2 regions of the Mesorhizobium sp. M7A.F.Ca.AU.002.02.1.1 genome follow, and region 2 is predicted to be linked to the other one. Evidence: riboswitches for the same ligand, from Rfam matches in the RefSeq annotation. Region 2 holds a riboswitch; the other holds the start of a gene.
What was found. Region 2 has a riboswitch for thiamine pyrophosphate ahead of EN879_RS04115 (YkoF family thiamine/hydroxymethylpyrimidine-binding protein). Riboswitches for the same ligand answer to the same signal wherever they lie in the genome.
Positions count from the first base shown of each region.

Region 1 (6,945 bases), on a different contig from region 2:
CGATCATCACCTGGCAGTCCTTTGCCCAGGCAATCTTGGTGAGTTCTCCAAGTGTTTCCAGTTCGGCGAATTGCGCCGCGTCGTTCGCATCGGCGATTGAACCGGGACGAAGGCCGTCGCCGAGCGAGAAGGAGACGTCATAGGCTCTGGCGATGTCGCAGATCTCCTCGAAATGCTCGTAGAGGAAGCTCTCCCGGTGATGGTGCAGGCACCATTTGGCCATGATCGAGCCGCCGCGCGAGACGATGCCCGTGACCCGGTCGACGGTCAGCGGGATGTAGTGCAGCCGCACGCCGGCGTGGATGGTGAAATAGTCGACGCCTTGCTCGGCCTGCTCGATCAGCGTGTCGCGGTAGACCTCCCAGTTCAGATCCTCGGCGATGCCGTTGACCTTTTCCAGCGCCTGATAGAGCGGCACCGTACCGATCGGCACCGGCGCATTGCGCACGATCCAGTCGCGGATGTTGTGGATGTTGCGGCCGGTCGACAGGTCCATCACCGTGTCCGCGCCCCAGCGGATAGCCCAGACCATTTTTTCGACCTCTTCGGCCATCGACGATGTGACAGCCGAGTTACCGATGTTGGCGTTGATCTTGACCAGAAAATTGCGACCGATGATCATCGGCTCGCTCTCGGGATGATTGATGTTGGCGGGAATGATTGCGCGCCCGCGCGCCACCTCGTCGCGCACGAATTCGGGTGTGACGAAATCTGGGATCGCCGCGCCGAAGGCTTCGCCGTCGCGTTGCAGCTTGCCGCGCATCACCTCGCGGCCGAGATTCTCGCGGATGGCTACGAACTCCATTTCTGGCGTGATGATGCCGGCGCGCGCATAGGCAAGTTGGGTCACCGCCTTGCCCTGCTTGGCCTTGAGCGGCCGATTGCGTATCGGAAATTCCGGTGTCAGGCGCTCGCCGGTGGCGAATCCATTGTCTTCCGGCCGGACGTGGCGGCCGTCATAGGCTTCGACATCGCCACGCGCCGTGACCCATTCGTGGCGAAGCCGGGCAAGGCCTTTTTCGATGCTGGTTTCGACTGATGGATCGGTGTAGGGGCCGGACGGATCGTAGACGGTGACGGGCGGTTCGCCGGCCGTCGGATGGACGGAAATCTCGCGCATCGGCACCCTGATCTGCGGGTAGAGGACGCCGGGCTTGTGGATTTTCCGCGAGGCGGGCAGTGGTCCCGTCGATACGGCGGGGGTGAGGGCATTCATCGTGAGGCTCCTTTGCTCATGCATTGGAGACCCAGTTCTGTGCCGGAAGGATGAAAAGACGCTTCTGTAGACCTGCTGCAACAGGACCTCGGGCGTAAACTCCCGCAAAGCGCTTGCACCGTCCCTACGCCAGTATGAACTGGATCAGGTTCAACGGGTCACTGCGCCGCGAAAGCCAGCAGTATCTCAGCCCCTTGCCGGGACTCCCCTGGTGAATGCCTTAGGTTGAACGGGCTGACGCTATCTTGTCAAGCGCATTCGGGCGCCTTCGGCCGGTGGCGACGACCGGCGGCCAGCCGGGCGGAGAGCTCGCGCATGCATCGGGGACAAGTCACGCCCCGTAGACCGGGGCTGAATGGCCAAAGCCTCATTCGCTTCGTGAAGGATGGAGAAACTGTATTGGCCATGTGCGCGTATCGACCAAGTAGCTCAGGCGGTCACGGATGTGGTTATTCTGGTCGAAGGTGACGAACGGCCTTGGGGGTCACCTCCTTTAGGATTCAGAGGTTGGAAGACGGCTTCTCGCGATCACGGCCATCAGGAAATACCTGTCTTCGGCTCAACCTCGACATGGCGTCCGATCGACCGCAGATATACAGCTATCTCGTTCATGAGATGATCGCGTTCGCCGTAGATTTCAGCAATCCTACGCAGCTGTGGCTCGACGGCCCTCCGTTGCGCTGGCGTGAAATCAGCATCGCCAAAGACGTATCCCAAGTTGCCAATCGCGCAAATTTTGCAGCCGGCGTCCACAACTGCTTGTACGAATGCCGGAATGTCTTTTTCTTGCATGGTCTTCATGTCGAACCTCTCGTGAATGGCGTGCTTGCGCCCCAATCTGCCTTTTCAGCGTGTCCTCTGGGCGGCGCAAGCCCTGAGCGTGACTGTGCACGGGCAACCTCGACTATCCCATCTGCCACGCTCTTTAGAATCGGTGGGGTCTGGTGATCGCAGGCTGGGCCACTCAAAAGCCTGCAAGAAGAAAGTCATGGCGACCATTGCTCAAGATCGCAAGGGTGCGTGCAAGACCTTCCGTTGGCAGTCATGCACGCTCGCTCAGAGATAGTCCGGCCGCGGAAATTCTCCCTTATTCGTAAGAAAGCTCATTGAGCAACTGGGCATTGAGCAACTGGGTCTCACGTCACGGGTCTCGTGTGCTTCACAGCCGAAAAATAGCCGCCGTGGCAATTCTCGAAAAGTGCAGGCTACCTCGTTAAGGACACTGCGGATGATCGTTCGCGCTTGGCAAAAGCGAACGGATTAGTCTATGGCTCTCGGCAGGGGGGCGAGTTATGCGGCGGGTGCGAATCCTTCAAGTAGGCGATATTCACTATCCGGACTGGCATCCTTCCTCTAGCAACATCGATGCCAAGGATAGCAAGTTCGCTCCGAAAATAACGCAGAAGCTACGCGCGTCTTCGCTGCGTGCCGTCTTGACGAAACTTCGGCGGCTGACGACTTCGAAGCCCTTGGATTCGATCGCCTTCATGGGGGATTTCACGAGCCGTGGCGACAAGACCTTCATTGCTTCGGCATTCCAGCATTTCACGTTGCTCTGCCGCGCACAGGGACGCAGTTCAAAGGCGCTTCCGTTGATATTCGTACCGGGAAATCACGATGTGAACCGTGATGACGCGCGCGAACTTGGACCGACTGAGAAATTCAGCGAAATGGCGAGTTTAGCCGCCCGCTTGGGTTGGCAGACCGTTCCCGTGGACCAACCCGTGCACTTCAGACTTCCGACAGGATCCGCAGGCGCAAACTTCATCCTCGTCAACACAGCGATAGGCAGTTGGGAGCTTCAAAACCTTCCCGCGTTCCTTCGTGATCGTCTCGAGGCACTCAGTCCTTCTACAGAGCCTCTAGATCTCGGCTCGCCGGACATCTCGGGACATTCGCCCGCGACACCTCCCAGCGATCCAGACAAGGAGGCGTCCGACGACGAGTATTACGGTCAGATGGACACGCCATACATCTCGCGTGAGATGCTTGCAGGCCTACAGGAATTGCTCCAGCAGCCCGACATGCGTTACGGCATCATAATCGGCCATCACAATCTGCTGCCACAAAAGACTCCGCGCATTACGCCATACGCGGAGATGCTCAACAGCGGATTTGTCAGAACTCAGCTGCTGCAGGGCAACAAGCCTATCGTCTACCTGCATGGACACATACATGCTGATCCGGTCGAGATCGTCAACGATCCAAGGTTTCCGGACGGCAAATTGATCTGCATCTCAGCACCAGAGATACAGTCAGGTTTCAATGAGCTCGTCTTCTTCACGACCGATCAGGGAGAGCTCGTCGGCATCCGACTTATACCCTACCGCACCAATGTCGCCGACGGGACGGTCATGGAAGGCGAACATTGCTTTATTTCGACCATGTCCAACGGCAAGGCCTTTCTGAACAACGACACGTTTGACCTGCTGCGCCGACTGCGCGACCATGCCACCAGGCGCGGGAATGGGTTACTCTTCTGGGACGAGATCACTGAGATTGCTGCCTCCGCCGAGCTCGGGCTAGATCTGGAAGACTCTCTTCTGATGCTCCAAGCGGCGCGCTTCATCGAGATAGACGGCCTCACCAAGGCAAACTCGGCTTGGCGCATTAAGGTAAGGGACGAATAGCGATGGAGAATCCGTTCGGCCCCAACAGGATCGAGTACGAAAGCCGCCCGATACTGTGGTTCAGTCAGAAGTCGGCGTTGATTTCTGCCGCCGCCAAGCCGGTCTTCGTCGCAGGGACGAGAGGCAGCGGCAAGACCAGCATTCTTCGCTCGCTTTCCACAGTCCATATTCTTGAAGACAAAAGTCTCTCGGACCAAGTCGGCAAGCTCGCTTGGTATGGCGTCTTCTTCCAGCTCAATGAGACATTCTCGCCCCTAATCGACAACGCCGTTCTGAACCTCATTCCGGAGCGGATACGCTTCGACACGGCCGCCGTGATCCCGCGGCAATTCGTAATCTTCTCTCACTATCTGGAGCTGAAGATAGTCGAACGCCTGCTCGAGAGCATCGGCCAGCTCAGACGCGACGGCCACTTGAAATACCGGGCCTCCGAAGATAGGGACGTCGCCCTGGCACTGCATCGCGAAGTGCTGCACTTCATACCCCAACCTGCCCGTCTCGACTTCTTCAGCATCGATGAGCTGCGGGGTGGGATAACCCGGTACGTCGACGAATGCTTCAACGCGTTCTTCTTTGCCGCCGATGCCGGAGCGACCGGCTTCAGAGCAACAGACCCTGGCGCGATCATTAACAAGGTCGCGACCGCGATCACTCCACTTTTAAATGGCCCATCTTTCGCCGGTGACAGGGCGCCCTTCTTCAAGATACTGATTGACGACTGTGAAGCACTGACACCGCTCCAACAGCAGTTCCTGAACACCTTGGTGAGAAAGACGCGCGGCAACGTGAAATGGGTCCTCGCCTACATCGGCGGCCTCTACGACACGATCCGGACGATCATACCCGGCCAGTCGCTCTCGAATGCTGACCGGGACGTCGAGAATCTTGATTCAGTCGATCCGAGGGAGTTCGCCACGCTGTGCGAGAACGTGTCGTCGCTTCGGCTGTACTATGCGCTTCCTGACCATCTGCGGAGTGATCTCGAGCGCAACGATGCGCTCAGCGCGTTTTCGCTCAAAAACCGGCTGGGGCGGCTTTCCGTCAATGACATCATCGAGCGGGTTATCATATCGGGTCATTCCGAGGGCAGAGAAGAGCTTGTGGCACTTGCTGATGCAGCACGTGAATTCCTCTCCGTGAATTTGAGGACGGCGGATCAGCAGCAATTCCTTCTTGATCGAAAAGCGCGCCCTTATGCCGAAGGGCTGGCGCTCGCGCTCATGAACCCGGAAATTAAGCGCCGGCCCATGAGCAAGGCGGATGCTTCAAATCTGAAGAGGTCGATCGCCCGGAAACAGGGATGGGCTTTTCTGAAAGCGTGCCAGATGCTGCGTCTGCATGACTACCCGTACGTAGGGCACCAGATCATCACATCATTGAGCGACGTCTGTATACGCGATTTCCTTGATATAATGGGAGAGATCTTCCGCCGCAGTGTTCCGAGTTCCAGTGATCCACGAAAACTGGTGGAATTCATCAACTCGGATTTACAGATTCATCTCGAACAGCAGAGACAGGCTGTGAACGCCGCCTCTCAACGGAAGCTTGATGGACTTCAGGCGCTTTCACATCCGTACGAAGAAGAGAGCGTGCGCATGGTGCGGGCGTTGGGTTACCTGACCGCTCGCCTCCAGACAGAGTTTGCCGAAGAAAATGCTCTAGGAACGACAGAGAGAGGCATTTTCAGGGTTGATCTAAAGGAAATGCGCTCGCTGGTGAACCGACTGGAGCAACCCAGCGGAAAACTGGACGAGGTCCTGCGTCGGGCGGAAAGGGATGGGTTTATCCGGGAGGTCTCCGCCGCCGGCAACTTTGAGGTGGACCGCGCCGACCCCGCATCGAAGGAGATGATGATCAGATTGCATCGGCGATTTGCACCTTACTTCGGGTTCTCCTATCGCGGCCCGTACGAAATCAACACAATCCCTGCGGCGCGGATGGTCGACCTGCTTTTTACCAGGCATCGGCTCCCAGAAGACTGGGCCGACTCGGTGTTTAAGGAGCTCGTCGCGCGGCCCGCACTCAAGACCGAATTCCAGCACTCGCTTTTCGAGAGCGATCTCGAATGACCGCTTCAACTGTCGAGTATCGAGTCTTCGGCCATCTGGCCGTCACCGAGAAGGCGAGAGATGCAGGTACCTGCGAAACGATGGAGGCAGATATCGCGATCGTCGCGCTTGGATGGGAAACGCGTTTCGCCGCGTTCGAAAACCATCTTGACCTGAAGGTCGGCAAGATCGTGGTTCTGGACTTTGCTCTGAAGGAAGCGAACGTCCCAGCCGTCGAAGAAAACCGGCGAAAGCTCATCGCTATGGGTACCCGATGGGGCGTCGAAGTGACTGTGATCACCCTCGAGCCTTCCATCGAGTATCAGAAGAACATCAATCTCCTCGATCACCTGCTCACTCAGATGGCCGCTTCATGTGGCTCATACGAAGGAAGCCTGCGGAAGGTTTTCGTCGAGTGCTCGACGATGCCGCGAATCTACATCCAATGGCTGATTGCGGTGGCATTCAAGAAAATGTCGATTCAGTCTCTCGAATTCGGGTACGCCGAAGGTATCTACGGGAACGCGATCGGCAAAGAGGATTTTTCCAGCGGCTTGGACCGATACGTCACCGTCCCTCATCTTCAAGGCAGCGGAGGAATGGGCGAAGAGAAAGTCCTGCTCGTGGGGATCGGAGGAGATGCCGACGTATTCTACGGATTGATCGATATCGTCAGTCCGGAACGGATCTCGCTCCTCGTCCCAAGAAGCGACAAGAATGCGCATATCGATGCTTTGCTCGATCAACAGGTGGCCAAGGTACGTGAAACCCACCGGCTCGAAGATGGCGAAGTTCGCGACATCCAGGCTTTCGGGCTGATGGCCCACCTCGATGCTTTCGAGACGTATCTCGACGGGTTCGGCTCGCGTGCGGTGGTGAACGTTTTTGTCAGCGGCCCGAAGGTTCAGGCCATCGCTGCTGCCGTGCTCGCCTGCTCCGACAGCCGCGTCCATCTCAAGGCAAGAATTCCCACCTCCTATGCCCATCGTGAAGTCTCAGCGAATGGGCGGTATCATATCTATAGGCTGATTGACCTGACATCCCCTGCCTG
Region 1 is NZ_RZPB01000230.1:665-7,609, reverse strand. It holds partial or broken gene thiC (phosphomethylpyrimidine synthase ThiC) at 1-1,216, opposite strand, end outside; TPP riboswitch at 1,320-1,436, opposite strand; gene EN879_RS15995 (hypothetical protein) at 1,754-2,017, opposite strand; gene EN879_RS15990 (metallophosphoesterase) at 2,509-3,846, shown strand; gene EN879_RS15985 (hypothetical protein) at 3,849-5,915, shown strand; gene EN879_RS15980 (hypothetical protein) at 5,912-6,945, shown strand, end outside.
Region 1: it holds a riboswitch for thiamine pyrophosphate, as region 2 does, so the genes downstream of both, thiC (phosphomethylpyrimidine synthase ThiC) here and EN879_RS04115 (YkoF family thiamine/hydroxymethylpyrimidine-binding protein) in region 2, are expected to answer to the same signal.

Region 2 (7,360 bases):
CCGTCGATCAATGCCTTCAGCGAGGCGTGGATCAGCGCCGGATTGGTCAAGGCATCCTTGTTTGCAGCGATCAGCAGGGTTGCCGCATCGTCGGGGTGGTCGACAGCGAACTGGTAGCCGCGTCGCGTCGCCTGAACGAAGTCGGCCGCAGGCTTGGGATTGGCCTGGAGATAGGCTTCGCTCGAAGAGATCAGCGTCGTGTGCTCATCAGGCACGCCATAATCGGCATAGACGAAGCTGCGCTGCTTGACGCCCCTGAGTTCGGCTTCGACACCCTCCCAGGTCGAGACTTCGAGCGTGAAATCGACCGACCCATTGGCCAGCGCCTCATAGGCTGAGGTGCCGAGCGTCACCGTCTCGAAATTGCCCTTGCCGCCGTCGTGGCGAATGATGGTCGATATCAGCGCGTTTTCCCAGGCACTGCCGAAGCCGCCATAGATCAAGCCGTCGAGGCTTCTTGGGCTTTTGATCTCGTTGCGTGCCGCATTGAAGACCACGCGGCCTGTTTCGGATTGCACCACCGCATAGACGCCCTTCAGATCCGCCCCGGCGGTTCTCTGGGTGAACAGGCTGATGGTGCCGTTGATGCCGAAATCGGCGACGCGGTTTGCGACCAGCGTGCCCGCACCGGTATCGCTGTAGGGCAGGATGTCGACCTCGAGCCCGGCTTCGCGATAAAACCCTTTGTCGCGGGCGACGAACAGTCCGATGTGGTTGGTATTGACCGTCCAGTCGAGGGCGACGGTGACCTTTTGTGCCGCCGATTGTGCTCGAGCCCGACCCGTCCCGGCAATCAAGGGAAGGCCGGTGGCAAGGGTCAGCAACAAGGCCTGCCGGCGCGTCAAGTCAGTCATGATCGTGTCCTTTGGATGGATTGGGGTTGAGGATGATGTCGAGGATTTCGGCCTCGAGCGCGCTTGCCTGGCGCGCGGCATCGCCGCCAAGGCTGCGCGGGCGCGGCAACGGCACCCTGATTTCACGCACGATGCGGGCCGGGCGCGCCGACAGCACATAGATGCGGTCGGACAGGAACACGGCTTCGCGCACGTCATGGGTGATCAAGAGCGCCGTCCAGCGATGATGCCGCCACATCTGTTCGAGCCAGCGCTGCATGGCGGTGCGGGTCAGCGCATCGAGCGCGCCGAACGGCTCGTCGAGCAGGAGCATGTCGCGCTCCTGCACCACGGTGCGCAGCAAGGCCGCGCGCTGGCGCATGCCGCCGGACAGCTGCGCGGGAAAATGCCGCTCGAAGCCGGCAAGCCCGAATTCGGCAAACAACGGCGCAACGCGCGCCCGCGCCGCCTGTCTCCTCATACCTTGCACTTCGAGCCCGAGCGTCGTGTTGTCGAGGATGCGCCGCCATGGCATCAGCGCGTCGCGCTGCGGCATGAAGGCGAAGTGCCTGCCGTGGTCGTCGAGCCGCGCGCCGTCGAACAACATCTCGCCCTCGCCATGCTCGGCGCCGGTCAGAAGCTGGAACAGCGTCGACTTGCCGGCACCCGAGGGTCCAAGGATCGAGACGAACTCACCAGCGCCGACGCTGAGCGAAATATCGGCCAGCACGTCGAGCCCACCGAACGCCTTGTGCACATGCCGCAGTTCGAGCCGGCTCATCGCCAGGCCCCCTTCCCGGCAGTTTCCCTGTCGGCTCGCTCCCAGGGCATGGCAAGGCGCTGCAGCAACACGGTCAACCCGAACAGGACAAGGGTCAGCGCCGCGCTGACACCGACGGCGGCAAGAACCAGATCAGGACGGAAATTGTTTTTGGCGTTGAGCATGTAGATGCCCAGACCCTTCGCGGCACCGGCATATTCAGCGAAGATGGCGCCGACCACCGCATAGGTGATGGAGATCCTCAACCCGGCAAAGAAGTAAGGCAGCGCCGAAGGCAGCCGCGCCAGCAGGAAGATGCGCCAGCGCCCTGCCCCCATGGCGCGCAGCATTTGCCCGATCTCGGCCTCGGTCGCCTCATAGCCTTCGACCAATGCAACCAGCATCGGAAAAAAGGTGACCAGCGCCACCAGCATGATCTTGGGCGCCAGCCCGAAGCCGAACCACAGCACCACCAGCGGCGCGACCGCCACCAGCGGCAAGGTCTGGCTGACGATGAAGACGGGAAACAACGCACGCCGCAGCGGCTGGAAGAAGTCGACCAGCATCGACAGCACGAAGGCGGCGCTGAGCGAACAGGCAAAGCCAAGAAGCGTGGCACGGATGGTCGGAACGGCATTGTCGGCCAGCGCCTCGCGATTGAGCATCGCTTGCTCGAAGACGCGTGACGGCGCCGGCAGTATCGTGGCCCTGATGCCGGAATAGGTGGCATAAAGCTCCCACGCCAGCAGGAGCAAACCGGCCGAGATCATGGCCGGCATTGCCTTGACGAGAAAGCTCGCGATCGGGCGCGAAGCGACTGATGATGAGACCACGGGAGATAACCTTTGACGGCCGCGAGAGCGGCGCGGCTTCAGACGGCCGACGGGCTGTTGGCCGAGACCGTGACGTCGAGGGTTACGTGGCCAGCGCCTGGTCCGAAACGGCAGAAAGCCTCGTCCAGCGCCGAAAAGATCGCACCGGCATCACCGCGCAGTTTCGTGCAGAAATGTTTGGAGCGCTCATAGACGCCGGACTGCTTGAGAAAGTCTATGCAGCCGTAGATCTCGTCCATGTGGTCGTCTGTGCCCATCACATAGAGCGAGAACTGCGCCGCCGCCGGCTGGCCGGTGGCAGCAGCATTGCGCACCGCCGCGATGGCCGCGTCCTTGCGGGGGCCGAGTGGACCGACGGGCCCGCCAAACGCATCGGAGCGGCAGATCGGATCGTCCGGCTCGCCAGGGCAGCCGCGCGAGATGGTGGCCGACAACACGCAATGTTTGCCGCTGCGTGCCGCCGCCACGAAGAGGTCGCGCATGGCAGGAAACAGCACTTCGGGCGGCCCGATCAGCAAGGTCGAGATGTCGTCGGTCTCGATCCTGAGTTTGTCGCGCCAGGGATCGAGCGCACCGAGCGCGCCAAGGATGACACCGACGAAATCGTCGGTCATGGGATATAGGGAAATCTGTGCGCCTGAAAACATCGCCCGCCTCGCTCCGCTGGTATTACCCAGATCAGCTTCTAGGGTCTGTGGGCTTGCCGCCCCCGTCTCAGCCCCGACCGTACGGAGCACCCCTGTGGATGTGCGCCTTAAAGCATCATTCGAGTTGAAGGAAAAGCCGTTTTTTTTATCGCACTGCGCCAAAAGCATTGCGCCAGGGCGGGAGCGGTTGGCTCTGCCGGCGCGAGAATTTATCGGGAACCTTCACCAGGCCGCGAGGTTGTCCCACCAGTCGCTACGCGACGAGTTCACAGACAATGGAGACAAACCATGTTCATGAAAATCCTCGCAGCTTCGGCGCTCACCATTGGCCTGGCGACATCGGCCATGGCGCAGAGCAATGGCACAAGCGGCACCGACGGATCCGGCGGCAGCGGCAAGTCGGTCACCGTCGACCCAAATACGCCGGCTTCGCCGAACACGGTAGACCCCGGCACGACCAACAGTACGACGGTAGCACCGGGCGCCACGAATTCAAACGCGGATGAAAATTGCCCTGCCCATCCGCAGGGCGCACAGCCCGATGCCAGTGGAACGTCGCCGGGCACCACCGCGCCGACAGTTAATGACAACCATTGCGGCAAGTAGGAATTGCAATGAAAAGAAGCCGCGGAGCGAGCGCTCCGCGGCTTCTCAAATCCTGTCGTATCAGTGTATCTACGGCACCGCTTTTTCCCGAACCGGCAGCTTCCACCCCGGCCTGACGAAGTGGCAGGTGTATCCGTTGGGGTATTTCTCCAGATAGTCCTGATGCTCGGGCTCGGCTTCCCAGAAGGGGCCAACGGGTGCGACTTCGGTGACGACCTTGCCCGGCCACAGGCCCGAGGCATCGACATCGGCGATCGTGTCCTCGGCGATGCGCTTCTGTTCGTCGCTGGTGTAATAGATCGCCGAGCGATAACTCGTCCCGACATCGTTGCCCTGGCGGTTGCGGGTCGTCGGATCGTGGATCTGGAAAAAGCGTTCCAGCAGCGTGCGATAGCTTATGATGGCCGGATCGAAATTGATCTCGATGGCTTCGGCATGGCTGCCGTGGTTGCGGTAGGTGGCGTTGGGCACGTCGCCGCCGCTGTAGCCAACACGGGTGGAAATGACGCCGGGATAGCGCCGTATCAAATCCTGCATACCCCAGAAGCAGCCACCGGCAAGGACTGCGCGTTCGGTCGAAGTCGCCATATCACGTCTCCTCAAAGGCAAGTTTGTCTGGACATAGATGGGCATTGTCACCTGCTTCGTCCAGCGGACCGGCGGATCTGCTTCAGTTGCTCGGTCGGGCGAGGCCGTCGATAGCACCCGGCAACTGCCGCGCGCCAGGCGGAATGGCTGCGAAGCTGATCGCCACCGGCGGCGCCTTGAGCGACCAGTCGAAAAGAACGGTTTTGATCGGGATGTCGCCCACCCACGCCTGCAGATAAGATGGCACATCGCGCCCGGGCCAGACCAGCAATATGCCATGCTCGCGCAGCCGCTCCTTGGTGATCCAGGGGGCGTACTGCATGTTCAGTTCGGTGAAGATCGACGGCTTGTCATAGGCATTGAGGCCCGCCAGCGGCGCAATAAGGGCATGGCCGCCGACGATGTCGAGCCGATCGGGCGTCGCAGCGTGCCAGACAGCCTCTGCCTCATCCGAGATCTTTTGCGCCGGCCAGCAGACGGCGTCCATGCGCCCACGCAGATTGCATTTCGTCCAGCGGATGCCCGCATAGGCACCGGATATGCCGACAATGGAGATGAGCGCGCAGATCGCCAGCTTTCGCATCTCGATGGCGCCGAGGCGATGGCCCAGCAAGGCGAGCGCCACAACGCCAGCAAGATTGTACATCGGCGCGCCCCAGGCCTCGCCGGCGCCGGTGAACAGGGACGCCACCATGACGAGGATCGCCGGGCCAACCCCCATCCACAAGAGATAGACCAGCGTGCCGCGCCCGACGGGCTTTTGCGGCGCGGGCGAGCGCCGCAGCAGCCCTGATATCGCCAGCACCAGAAGAAAGCCGCAGAGCCCAGCCATCTGGACGCCGATATAATAAAAGCGGGAGCGATGAGCCACCACCCACTGATCGCGCCAGGCGGCATAGGTCAGCGGCAGGAAATCGACGCGGCAGAGTTCGGCGGCCAGTGGAGCGGCGACAGCGCCGAAAACCGCGAGCCCGAGCCATGGCCAGGGCGTGGCGAGCCGACTGCGTGCGCGTGTGTCCGACAGCAGCCAGATCGCCCCGAAAAGCAATAATAGGCCGGTGGAAAGCTTGGCATAGAGCCCGACGCCCGACACCAGCCCGAGCGCCAGCCACCAGCCCGGCCCACCACCACGGCCCGCACGCCACAACAGCCAGCAGATAGCGGCCCAGAAGGGCATCTGCGCGTAGTCATGATTGAACTGTGGGGTCGGCCAGCCGAAGAAATAGAGCGACGGCATCAGAAGCACGGCGGCCAGCGCGCGGGTTCGCCCGAGCATGTCGCGGGCCAGCAGATAGACTAGCACGAAAGTGGCCGAGATCGTTAGCTGAGCCACGAGATATTGCGGCCAGCGGAACGATCCGGTCAGAAGATGGCTGATCTCGAGCAGCCAGCCGGGAAGCTGTGGATGCTTGTAGGTCAACAGCACCCATTCGCGGCCCCACATGAAGCCTTCGACGACATCGTTGGGCGGTGACACGTCGACAAGCGCGGGCGCCACGGTCCAGCACAGGATCTGTGTCAGGCATAAAAGCGCCAGGCCGGCTTCTGGATAGCGCGTCAGCCCCTGCCAGATCGACGACTGCCGCCAGTCGCCTGGAACAGAACTGCCGACCGGCAGCCAACCGTTCATGGGTTCGTCGATTCGCGTCATGCGGTGGATAAATCACACCGGACGGTTTTTGGAACAGCCCAGAACTCGAAGCTTACGAAAATGTAAACTTGGGTGACCATGGCAAAACCAAGATTGAGGCAGAGTTTCGCGCCACCATGCCGCCTCTCTCATCATCACATGCCAGCAGGACAACAATGGAACACGCCGTCCCGGAGCGCCCTGAACATGCCGGGCACGGCGCATCGGGCGTGATCGCGGCAGGCGTCGCCTACGCCTGACCGGTTCCCGTCCCCCAAAAAGCATCCAGGATTTGATAAATGCGCCACCACCATGCCATCATCCACTACCGTGCGCTCGATTTCTGGATGGCCCGTGCGGCCGTTCTCGTCATCATCTGCCTGCAGCTTCTGGTCATCAACAATCTCTCATTCGGACCGCGCTGGCTAGCGCCCGCGCTGGAGGCCGCTCTGCTGCTGCCCTTGTCGGTGGCCACCGCCTGGACACAGGCCGCCACCCGCAAGGCGGTCGAGGACCACGAGTGGCATGCGATCGGCCAGTTTCGGGTCATGATCCGCAGAACAGCCCTGACCATGACCGCCATCATCAGCATCATGAACTGCGGTTCGCTGGTCCTGCTGGTGCGTGCCTTGCTGGAGGGCCATGCCGGCAACAGCGGCACGACGCTGCTGATCGACGCACTCAACATCTGGGTCACCAACGTCATCGTCTTTGCCTTGTGGTTCTGGAGCACCGACCGCGGCGGCCCGCCGACCTGCGGCCTCGTCAAGCTTGCGCAGGCCGATTTCCTGTTCGCGCAGATGACGTTGAACGACCGTGACCTCCGAGATTGGCTGCCCGGTTTCGTCGATTATTTCTTCCTCGCCTTCACCAATGCGACAGCGTTTTCGCCCACCGATACCTTGCCCCTTTCCCAGCGCGCCAAGCTGCTGATGATGGCCGAGGCCATGATCTCGCTGCTGACCATCGCGCTGGTCGCGGCACGCGCGGTCAACATCCTCGCTTGATCGGCCCGACACGCGAAATAGCCCGCCCGGCGCACCGGAACGGGCTATTTTGGGTTGCCTTCGACAGTTGAAATGCAGCGCCGGCCTAGTGGCGCTTGCCCAGCCTGTAGCTGTTGCCGCCCAGCAGGTTCACGCCGAGCCCGCTCAGAACGCCACCGACGATGCCGGTCTTGTTGCCGTTCAGAATGCCTGAGACGACATTGCCGCTCAGGATGTTGTTGCCGCTGAGCACGTCGTTCAGCGCGGTGATCTTGCCAAGGTCGATGGACGGCGAAACATTGATCAGGCTGCTCGAATTGCCTCCCCAGCCGCCCGAACCTCCGCACCCACAACCTGCCTCGGCGGCTCCAACGGACGATGCAACTGCAACAGCGGCGAAAATAACAGTGAACTTGTTCATGAAAGCTACTCCCGTTTGATGATGGAGATGGCTTCCGTCTTCTGTGGTCTACCTCT
Region 2 is NZ_RZPB01000033.1:10,823-18,182, reverse strand. It holds gene EN879_RS04130 (ABC transporter substrate-binding protein) at 1-854, opposite strand, end outside; gene EN879_RS04125 (ABC transporter ATP-binding protein) at 847-1,614, opposite strand; gene EN879_RS04120 (ABC transporter permease) at 1,611-2,372, opposite strand; gene EN879_RS04115 (YkoF family thiamine/hydroxymethylpyrimidine-binding protein) at 2,465-3,073, opposite strand; TPP riboswitch at 3,064-3,177, opposite strand; gene EN879_RS04110 (hypothetical protein) at 3,362-3,679, shown strand; gene msrA (peptide-methionine (S)-S-oxide reductase MsrA) at 3,749-4,267, opposite strand; gene EN879_RS04100 (glycosyltransferase family 39 protein) at 4,350-5,897, opposite strand; gene EN879_RS04095 (hypothetical protein) at 6,197-6,904, shown strand; gene EN879_RS04090 (hypothetical protein) at 6,990-7,304, opposite strand.